Regions from separate parts of the Devosia sp. genome, predicted to be linked through region 1. Evidence: predicted binding sites of a transcription regulator. Region 1 holds the regulator's gene; the other holds the start of a gene.

Region 1 (5,141 bases):
CCAGAACACCTGGTGGGTGTGACCGTCGGGGCCGCCCATTCGGGGGATGCGCAGCGGCGGCGGCGGGTCCTTGAGTTCAAGGGATTCGAGGATGCCGCTCTCGCCCAGTTTGTCATACTGGCTCGGCACCGTGCGGGTCAGCACGGTTTCCAGGCGTTCGGCCCAAAACTGTCCGGTGAGGCTCACGCGGGTGAAATCGACGGGGGAATAGCGGCGCATCTGGTCTCCTCCAGCCCTTTTGTTGGGCCTCGTTGCTATTGTGTGGTGCTGGCGCGGCGAACCAGGGTGCAGGGCAGCCGGGTAATGCCCGACACGGTGTCGCCGCGGATCATGCGGACGATCCTGCGGCCGGCCTCCTCGCCGAGTGCATCAAGGTTCATGTCGATGCTCGTCAGCGCGGGACGCGCGGCCTCGGCCATGATTGTCCAGTTGTCAAAGCCGATGACCGCGATTTCGCCGGGAACCGACAGGCCCCGGTCATGCAGCGTGTCGAGGATGCCACGGGCGATCTGGTCGTTTCCGGCAAAGATCGCGTCGGGCGGTTCAGCTCGGTTAAGAAGGTCCCGTGCGGCCGCGCGGCCCCAGGCCTCGGACCAGGCGCCGTGCAGAATCATGTCCGGATGGACAGGCATATGCACTTCGGCCAGGGCGGCTTCGAAGCCGGCGCGACGCAGCCGCACGGCCTCGAAATCCTCGGGGCCCGAAACATGGGCGAGACGCTTCCGTCCCGTGTTGAGCAGATGGGCGACGGCAAGGCGGGCACCGCCTTCGTCATCCGGCAGCAGACAGGCGGCGCCCGGCGCATCGCTCTGCGCGAAAACATAGAGAGCCGGGACACCGCCCAGGGCAACGCCCGGCGCGGCGCGGCGGTCGGCGCGGCGGCCGGTGAAGACCAGGCCATCGACCCGCTTGCCGAGCAACTGGTCGATATGGCGCTGTTCGCGCGCCGGGTCGTCGGTGGCATTGCACATGAACAGGGCAATGCCCTCTTCATGCAGCACGCGCTCAAGCCCTTCCATGATCGGCATGGTGAAGCGGCCGAAGCTGTCATTGGAGATCAGGCCAACCGTATAACTCTGCCCGCGATGCAGGGCCTGGGCCAGGTCATTGGGCCGGAAACCGAGCTCGCGCGCTGCCACAAGGACTTTTTCGCGGGTTTCCGCCCGCAGAGTGCCAGACTTGTTGAGCGCCTTGGACGCCGTGCCGAGGCTCACGCCCGCCTTGCGGGCGACGTCGCGGAGAGTGGTGCGGTTCAAGGTGTCGGTCACGGGGTGCTCGCTAGACTGGGAAAAGCTTTTCCGAAATGTATGGCGCCGGAGCCTTGGGAGGACGGGCGTGCCATGACGGAGATCGGAAAAGCTTTTCCGCGATCATCGTATCGCGGCGATCTGGCGGCTGCAAGCGGTCAGGTGAGGCCGGATGGTTGAAAGTGTTCGGTGATGTTGTCCAGCGTCCAGGCCATGGCATTTTCGGCCCAGGTGACGGCGGCATGCATGCCTTTCTGACGCGCCACATGAATGCGGCCGGCCTGGCGCGACGGCAGGCAGGCGGCAACCAGATGCGGGGTGCAGGTGGGGTGGCCATAGGCACTGACGAACAGGACGAGACGCCGCCGCTGGTCTTCGGCAGTCCAGACCGGCTCGTTGAGACCCAGCCACATCCATGTGGAATAGGTGAGGTCCCACAGCCGCGTTCCCGGCATGGCCGTGTCGAAATCGATCATGCCCGCGGGCAGATCGTCGACAAAGGTGGTGTTGGCCGGTGTCCAGTCATTGTGGCACATGACCTCGCCGCAGGCCTCTTGAACGGGCGGAAAATCCACGGTGGCGTCGTGATAGGCGCGCAGGAGCCGGGCGGCGGCAATCAGTTGGGTGTCCGAGAAGTCGTCCTTCTCGAACAGGACTTCACCGGGCACGAAGCTCAGGATTTCCCGGCCCTTTTCGTCGTGTCCGAGAAATCGCGGTGTCGCGGCAAATCCCTTGGCAGCCAGATGCGCAAAGAGCGCGTGCTGGCGCGACATATCGCGTCCGGTGGCACGGCGCACCGTATCGCCGATGCGGACCACGTGATTGACCTGACCGCCGGTGAGGAGGGTTTCAGTCTGGTCAGCGGTATCGTCAGGCAGGGACATAGCTCAGGCACACCGTTTCGTCGTCGAGGCGCTCGTGGCCGGCAAGGCCACCGAGGGATTGCATCATTCCATGAGCAAATTGGGCCATGCCGGTTCTCCACGTTTCGGCGCCTTGTGGTAGCAGCGTGTATGGCCTTGGACCATCGGAAAAGGTTCAGGACGCATGCGCCTCTGGTTGCCTCGATCTGTGCAATGGCCGATAGTGCAGCATGACCGGACCAGCCGACCACGACGCCTACATTGCTGCCGCATCGGAGGCGCTTCGTCCGATGCTCGCGCAGCTCAGGATCCTTCTGGCCAAGACGTTGCCCGACGCGGAAGAGGTCATGCAATACAACATGCCGGGGTTCGCCTCCGGCAAGTCGATGATTGCCGGCTACGGTGCATTCAGCAAGCAATGCGGCCTCTATGTCGACAAGGGGGCGATTGCCGCCCAGGCCGAGGCAATCGCCGCAGCCGGGCTCAAGGCCAGCAAGACCGGGGTCACCTTCTCACCGGCAAAGCCTATCCCCGATGATCTCGTAGTTGCCCTGGCTCTGGCATCACGCGAGGCACTTGGAGTCTAGGACACTCGCGTGGCCCGGTCGCCGCGGCCTCAGGCCGTCGCCGCGAAGCGCTCGTCAAAGGCGTAGCCGGCGCCGCGAACGGTGCGGATGGGGTCGGATTCGCGGCCGCGATTGATGGCGCGGCGCAACCGGCCGATATGGACGTCCACAGTCCGCTCATCGACATAAACGTCATTGCCCCAGACCCCGTCGAGCAACTGCTCGCGCGAATAGACGCGGCCGGGGTGGCGCATGAGATATTCGAGCAAGCGATATTCGGTGGGGCCCAGGTGCACGTCGCGATTGGCGCGGCGCACCCGGTGGGTGGTCCGGTCTAGCTCCAGATCGCCGACCTTCAGGGCGGCCGTGACCAGGTTGGGGTTGGCGCGGCGCAATAGTGAATTGATGCGGGCCAGCAGTTCCGGCACCGAGAACGGCTTGACGACATAGTCATCTGCGCCGGTGGTCAGGCCGCGCACCCGCTCCTCTTCCTCGCCGCGCGCCGTCAACATGATGATCGGCACACGGCTGGTTTCCTCGCGGGCTCGCAGGCGCCGGCAGAGTTCGATGCCAGAAATTTCGGGCAGCATCCAATCGAGCAGGATCAGGTCGGGCAGCTTTTCGGCGATGGCGTGCTGGGCTTCGTCGCCGGTTTCGGCGGTGACCACCCGGAAGCCTTCCGCTTCCAGGTTGTAGCGCAACAGCAGGGCGATATCGCCTTCGTCTTCGACAACAAGAATAGTCGCGGGCATATGGACGTGCTCCCTTTGAGCGCAATTCACCGCTGGCTCGAAGACCTCATGGTGAGCCTGTCGAACCACGAGGTCGAGCAATCGATAGTTTATTGGCACGACCTCGTCCTTCGACAGGCTCAGGATGAGGTCTACTGGTGTGCCGGGCCTGTAGGTCAGGCCTTGATCTGCGTCCGTTGCAATTGCTGGACATCGGCCGTGAGCTGCTTGCCGGTGGCCAGGTAATAGGCGCGCTCGGCGATATTGGTGGCGTGGTCGCCGATGCGTTCCAGGTTCTTGGCGCAGAACAGCAGGTGCGTGCAGGTGGTGATGTTGCGCGGGTCTTCCAGCATGTAGGTCAGCAATTCGCGGAACAGCGAGGTGTGCATCGCATCGACTTCATCGTCGCGATTGCACACCTCCACCGACGCATCGGCTTCGCGATTGCCATAGGCGTCGAGCGCGTCCTTGACCTGGCGCAGGACCAGCGCCGTCATGTTCTTGACGCCGTTGTAGAATGTGGGCTGCAGGTTGATGCCTTCGAGCTTGAGCGAGCGGCGCGCCAGTTGCTTGGCCATGTCGCCGATGCGTTCGAGATCGTTGGCAACGTGAATGGCGGTGATGATCGCCCGCAGGTCCGAGGCCATTGGCTGGCGCCGGGCGATCATGGATACGGCCATGTCGTCGATCTTGCGCTGCATGTCGTCGATGCGCTGATCGGCGATGATGGTGACATCGGCCAGTTCGCGATCGAGTTTCAGCAAGGCGCGGGTGCCATTTTCGATGGCTACCTCTACCTGCCCGCCCATTTCCGCAATGGATTGGGCGAGGGACAGGAGTTCCTCGTTATAGGAGGTGACGATGTGGTCGGTGCCGGTATTGGGCATTTGATTTCCTCTCCCGATCAGCCGATGCGGCCCATGATATAGTCCTGGGTCTGCTTGTTCACCGGATTGGTGAAGATGTCTTCGGTTTCGCCCTGCTCGATCAGGTTGCCCAGGTGGAAGAAGGCGGTCTTCTGGCTGACGCGGGCGGCCTGCTGCATCGAGTGGGTGACGATGACGATGGTGTAATTGGCCCGCAGCTCGTCGATCAACTCTTCGATGATGGCGGTGGCGATGGGGTCGAGAGCTGAACAGGGCTCGTCCATCAGGATCACTTCGGGCCCCACGGCAATGGCGCGGGCAATGCACAGGCGCTGCTGCTGGCCGCCGGAGAGGCCCGTTCCCGGTTCATTGAGGCGATCCTTGACCTCCTCGAAAAGGCCGGCCTTGCGCAGGGAGGACACCACGATCTCGTCGAGATCGGTCTTGTTGCGCGCCAGGCCATGGATGCGCGGGCCATAGGCGACATTGTCGTAGATCGATTTGGGGAAGGGGTTCGGCTTCTGGAACACCATGCCGACGCGGGCGCGCAACTCGACGACGTCGAGCTTGGGGTCATAGATGTCCTCGCCGTCGAGTTCGATCCGGCCGCCGACGCGGGCGCCTTCGATCGTGTCATTCATGCGGTTGATGCAGCGCAGGAAAGTCGATTTGCCGCAGCCCGAGGGGCCGATGAAGGCGGTGACGGCGCGGTCCGGAATGTCGATGGACACACCATGCAGCGCCTGCTTGGTCCCATAGTGGACGGTGACGTCGCGGGCGGTCAGGCGGATCGGGTGGGCGAGAACGTCTAGCGGGTTCATGTCGGCGCTCGGGGTCCGTGTGGCCGGCTTGTTGGCCGATTGGGCAA
Region 2 (5,141 bases), 470 kb from region 1:
CTCGACCCCGAAGGCGCCCTGCATGGCATCGGCGATGGAATTGGCCTGCACCGCGTTGAACACCAGCCCGAAGGCCAGGATCAGGCAGACCGAGAATATCGCGCCGGCCCAGGGCGCGCCGAGGCCCTTGGCGATGTAGAAAGCCGGACCGCCGCGATATTCGCCGTTCTCGTTCTTGGTCTTGTAGAGCTGGGCCAGTGTGGATTCGGAATAGGCCGTGGCCATGCCGACCAGTGCCACCATCCACATCCAGAAGATCGCCCCTGGCCCGCCCAGATAGAGCGCCACCGCCACCCCGGCGAGATTTCCCGTGCCCACGCGCGAGGCGAGACTGGTACACAGGGCCTGAAACGGGGTGATGCCGGCACTGTCATTGGCCTTGGAGCCAAGGACGGAGCGGAACATTTCGCCAAAATGCAGAAACTGGATGAAGCCCAGCCGGACGGTGAAGAACAGGCCCACCGCCAACAGGCCGTAGATGAGGACATAGCCCCAGAAGATATCGTTGAGGAAATTGATGATCGGATCGAGCATGGCCCCATTCCTTCATGCGTGAACGATGGATCGGCACGTCATGCCGCGTCCGGGGCTCTTCTCCGCATCATCGACCCACAACCTGCGCCCCAGGCGCAACACCCCGATCCGATCCCAGATCGGCGCCAACGGCAAGGGGAAATGTCGCCTGCGCTTAGAGCGGTGGAAAATCCGGCAGGGTCTCGGCCAGAACGCCGCCGACGCGCAGCGGCGCGACGAAACGGGCCAGGCCACTGCGCGGGTCGGTTTCCACCACCACGCCGCACAGCGTTGCCTCACCTTCGGCGGGCGTGAACCGGCCATTGGGAATGCCTGTCAGGAACCGGTTCAGCGGCTCTTCGGTTTCGGTGCCGATAATGCTGTCGAAATCCCCGCACATGCCGGCATCGGCCATGAAGGCGGTGCCGCCCCGCAGCACCCTGTGGTCGGCCGTGGGGATATGGGTGTGCGTGCCCACGACAAGGCTCACCCGCCCATCGAGGAAGTGCCCCATGGCCTGGATTTCCGAGGTGGCCTCGGTGTGAAAATCGACGATGATGGCATCAGCGACATCGCCCAGGGGCGCACTGTCGACGGCCGCCTCCACCGCCCGGAAGGGATCATCGATCGGCGGCATGAAAACCCGGCCGAGGGCATTGACCACCAACACACGATGGCCGTTCCGGCCCTCGGTGAGCATGGCGCCGCGCCCGGGCGTGCCGGGCGCATAGTTGATCGGCCGGATCAGCGTCGGCTCGCGCTCGATATAGCTCAATGCCTCGCGCTGGTCGAAAGCGTGGTCACCCAGGGTAATGATGTCGGCCCCGGCATCCTTCAGGGCCCGGAAATGGCTTTCGATCAGACCCTTGCCATGGCTGGCATTCTCGCCATTGACCACGACGAAATCAAAGCCATAGCGCGCAACCAGCCCCGGCAGGTGCTCGCTGACGCCATCGCGGCCGGACCGGCCGACCACGTCACCCAGAAACAATAGCCTCATTCGGCGCGACCGAAGAAGCGGACACCCGTTTCTGTCACCACCGCGTCGAGCGGCACGTCATGGTCTTCCCGCGGGATGAACGGCAATTCCTGCGCCGCAAAGGCCAGACCGACCAGCAAGGGCTTCTTGTCGAGGCTCGCCAGGGTCCGGTCATAATAGCCCCCGCCATAGCCGAGCCGCGTCCCCTCGCTGTCAAAGCCCAACAGGGGCATGAGCACGATATCGGGCACGGCGCGCGGCGCCAGATCCGACGGCGCCAGGGTGCCGAACCCGGCTTCATAGAGAGGCTGGTCGGCTTCCCAGACCCGCAGGTCGAGCGGCTCTTCATCACCCTGGACCACTGGCAGCACCACACGCTGCCCGCTATCCATCAACCGCACCAGGATCGGCTGGCAATCCAGCTCGTCGCGGATGCGCCAATAACCGGCAATGACGTCGTCGGGCGCAAAGGCAATGTCCTCGAAGAACAGGTTCGCGACCTGCCGCGAAGCCTCGGCCCGGTCTTGCTGGGACAGCGCAGCGCGGGTGTCATGGGCCTGCTTGCGCAGGGCTGCCTTGGTCTCTTCGATCTGCGGATCCGCCATGCGCCCTCTTGCCCAAAGATGATTCGGTGCCGCCCTGGCCGTGGGAAAGTCGATCCCGGGAACCTACTCACGTAGGTGGGCGCCGTATGTCCAAGCCCACGGGCCCGGTCAGGGACAGCTCCCTTAGGATCGATTAAGGCCCCGGGGATGTGATTATCCGCACGCGCCGGGCAGCGCGCAAGATATAGGCGTTTGCCGCCGCCGGTGCAAAGCCAGTTGTCGCGCTTTTCACCGGCACTGCATCACTCTTTGCGGCGATCGCCGCTCGCCGGCCACCAGTGGCCGGCAAAGCGGGCCGCTCCGGCCTGCACACATTTTCCGCCCGCGCCGTCATCGCACTGTCATCGCCAGTTCCTAAGCGAGAGCCGCCTCAGGTGCCGGAGCGCACCTATTGCTGTTGAAGGAGCAATTCGGATGACCGACCAATCCCGCCTGTTCAAGACGTCCCAGCTCGAAGCTGCCGATGCCGAGCCGCGCAACATGACGTCCAACCCCACCATGGGTGAATTGATCAGCGCACGCTTTTCCCGCCGCGGTTTCCTCAAGGGCTCGCTGGCCGTTTCGGCCATCGCCGCCACCGTCAGCCCCTTGGCGCTGCTGACCGCCCGCCCCGCCGAAGCCAGCGAGGGCTCGGCCTTTTCGTTCACCGAAGTGGAAGCAGGCATCGACGAGACCCACCACGTCGCCGAAGGCTATGATGCCGATGTGCTGCTGCGCTGGGGCGACGGCCTGTTCCCCGACGCGCCCGAATTCGACCCCACGGCCCAGACAGCCGCGGCCCAGGATCGCCAGTTCGGCTACAACAATGACTATGTCGGCTATATCCCGCTCGAAGGGTCGTCCGAGCATGGCCTGCTCGTGGTCAACCACGAATACACCAATCCGCACCTGATGTTCCCGGGCCTCGTCACCCTGGTGGAAGGCGCCCTGACGCTGAGCCCGCTCAGCAAGGAACAGGTGGATGTCGAAATGTCCGCCCATGGCGGCACGGTGGTCGAGATCAAGAAGGTGGATGGCAAGTGGCAGGTGGTGCGCGATGGCGCGCTCAACCGCCGCATCACCGTCAACACCGAGATGGCCATTTCCGGCCCCGCAGCCGGCCATGACCGGCTCAAGACCAATGCCGACCCCTCCGGCACCAAGGTGTTCGGCACCATCAACAATTGCGCCGGCGGCGTGACACCCTGGGGCACCTACATCATGGCCGAGGAGAATATTCACGGCTATTTCGGCGGCGAGCTGCCGGCCGATCACCCCGAAGCCGCCAATTACGACCGCCTCGGCCTGCCGGAGGGCTCCTACGAATGGGCCAATTTCTACGATCGGTTCGACGTCTCCAAGGAGCCCAACGAGGCCAACCGCTTCGGCTATATCGTCGAGGTCGACGTGATGGACCCCAATTCGGTGCCCAAGAAGCGCACCGCCCTTGGCCGCTTCAAGCATGAAGGCGCCGAATCCATCCTCAACAAGGATGGCCGCGTGGTCTTCTATCTCGGCGACGACGAGCGCTTCGACTATGTCTATAAGTTCGTGACTGCCGGCACCTACAATCCCGACGACCGCGCTGCCAACCTGGACCTGCTCGACGAGGGCACGCTCTATGTCGCCCGCTTTGCCGAGGACGGCACCATCCAATGGCTGCCGCTGACCCATGGCGAAGGGCCACTGACCGAAGCGAACGGCTTTGCCTCGCAGGCCGACATCGTCATCGAAACCCGCCGCGCCGCCGACCTGCTCGGCGCCACCAAGATGGACCGCCCCGAAGACATCCAGCCCAACGGCGTCAACGGCAAGGTCTATGTCATGCTGACCAACAATACCCGCCGCACGGCCGAGCAGGTGGACGCCGCCAATCCCACGGCCGAAAACGCCTTCGGCCACATCATCGAGATCGCCGAGGCCGATGGTGATTTCGCCGCGACCACCGGCACCTGGGAAGTGCTGCTCAAATGCGGCGACCCGGCCATTGCCGAAGTCGGCGCCACCTTCTCGAGCGCGACCACCGAGAACGGCTGGTTCGGCATGCCGGACAATTGCGCGGTGGACTCGATGGGGCGCCTCTGGGTTTCGACCGACGGCAACAATCCCTCGGCGACCGGCCGCACCGACGGCCTCTGGGCGGTCGATACCGAAGGCGACGCGCGCGCGACCTCAAAACTGTTCTTCCGCGTGCCGGTTGGGGCGGAAATGTGCGGCCCGCTGTTCACGCCCGATGACGAAACCGCCTTCGTCGCCGTGCAGCACCCGGCCGATGGCGGGGACGACTGGGAAGGCTTTGGCCGCGTCTCCTATTATGAGGACCTCTCCACCCGCTGGCCCGACTTCGACGACGCCATGCCGACCCGTCCCTCGGTGGTGGTCATCACCAAGCAGGGCGGCGGCAAGATCGCTGTCTGAGGTCTGAAAACCGGAGCCGTCGCCAGGAGGCGGCGGCTCAGCCCTTGGCGATGGGCGCGGCCTGATCGAGGCTGTCGGCCACGCCCTCGAGCGCCTTGGCGGCCTCGGTGAGCTTGCGCGCGAAGCGGCCCTCGGTGGCCTCGAGCTCCTGGGCAATGTCCTGGCCAGCCTGGGTCAGGTCCGTCACCTGGGCCTCCAGCGCCTTGATGCGCCGTTCGGCCTCGGCCAGATCGTCGAGCACGGCTATGCCGGCCATGACGGTGAGGCGATTGTCGCCGATTTCCCCGACGGCACCCTTGAGGCCCTCGACCTGGGCATTGAAGCGCTCTGCCAGACCGATCAGGTGGCCCTGCTGACCCTCTTCGCAGGCCATGCGATACTTGCGGCCATTGATCTCGACATTGACTTCGGGCACCTAGTTCTCCGCCTTCTGCAGCACGGCGCGGACCGTTTCCATGGCCACCACCAGCCGTCGCGACACCTCGTGGGCGCTGTCGTCCAGGCGCTTGGCCCGGGCCGCAGTCTTGTCCAGTTCGGTGGCGAGGCGCGCCCGCTCATGCACCAGCCTCTGGGCATCGACATCGATGCGCTGCTGGCGCTGCAGGCGCTGGGCCATGTCGCGGTTTGCGGTTTCCAGCCGGGCCAGG

The links. Region 1 encodes PhoB, which activates phosphate uptake and scavenging genes when phosphate is short. Its sites were predicted from a motif close to TGTCATNNANCTGTCAT; they were not measured.
Region 2: the regulator PhoB is predicted to act here: its motif matches at 2,426-2,442, upstream of KIT02_RS09070 (PhoX family phosphatase).

What each region holds. Positions count from the first base shown of each region.
Region 1 covers NZ_CP075529.1:1,390,322-1,395,462, reverse strand. Annotated here, with positions in the region: gene KIT02_RS06825 (beta-L-arabinofuranosidase domain-containing protein) at 1-219, opposite strand, end outside; gene KIT02_RS06820 (LacI family DNA-binding transcriptional regulator) at 255-1,268, opposite strand; gene KIT02_RS06815 (phosphotransferase) at 1,406-2,131, opposite strand; gene KIT02_RS06810 (iron chaperone) at 2,341-2,697, shown strand; gene phoB (phosphate regulon transcriptional regulator PhoB) at 2,727-3,428, opposite strand; gene phoU (phosphate signaling complex protein PhoU) at 3,584-4,294, opposite strand; gene pstB (phosphate ABC transporter ATP-binding protein PstB) at 4,312-5,094, opposite strand.
Region 2 covers NZ_CP075529.1:1,862,734-1,867,874, forward strand. Annotated here, with positions in the region: gene KIT02_RS09050 (sodium:alanine symporter family protein) at 1-534, opposite strand, end outside; gene KIT02_RS09055 (TIGR00282 family metallophosphoesterase) at 689-1,513, opposite strand; gene KIT02_RS09060 (5-formyltetrahydrofolate cyclo-ligase) at 1,510-2,097, opposite strand; RNA gene ssrS (6S RNA) at 2,120-2,277, opposite strand; gene KIT02_RS09070 (PhoX family phosphatase) at 2,512-4,494, shown strand; gene zapA (cell division protein ZapA) at 4,532-4,909, opposite strand; gene KIT02_RS09080 (DUF4164 family protein) at 4,910-5,141, opposite strand, start outside.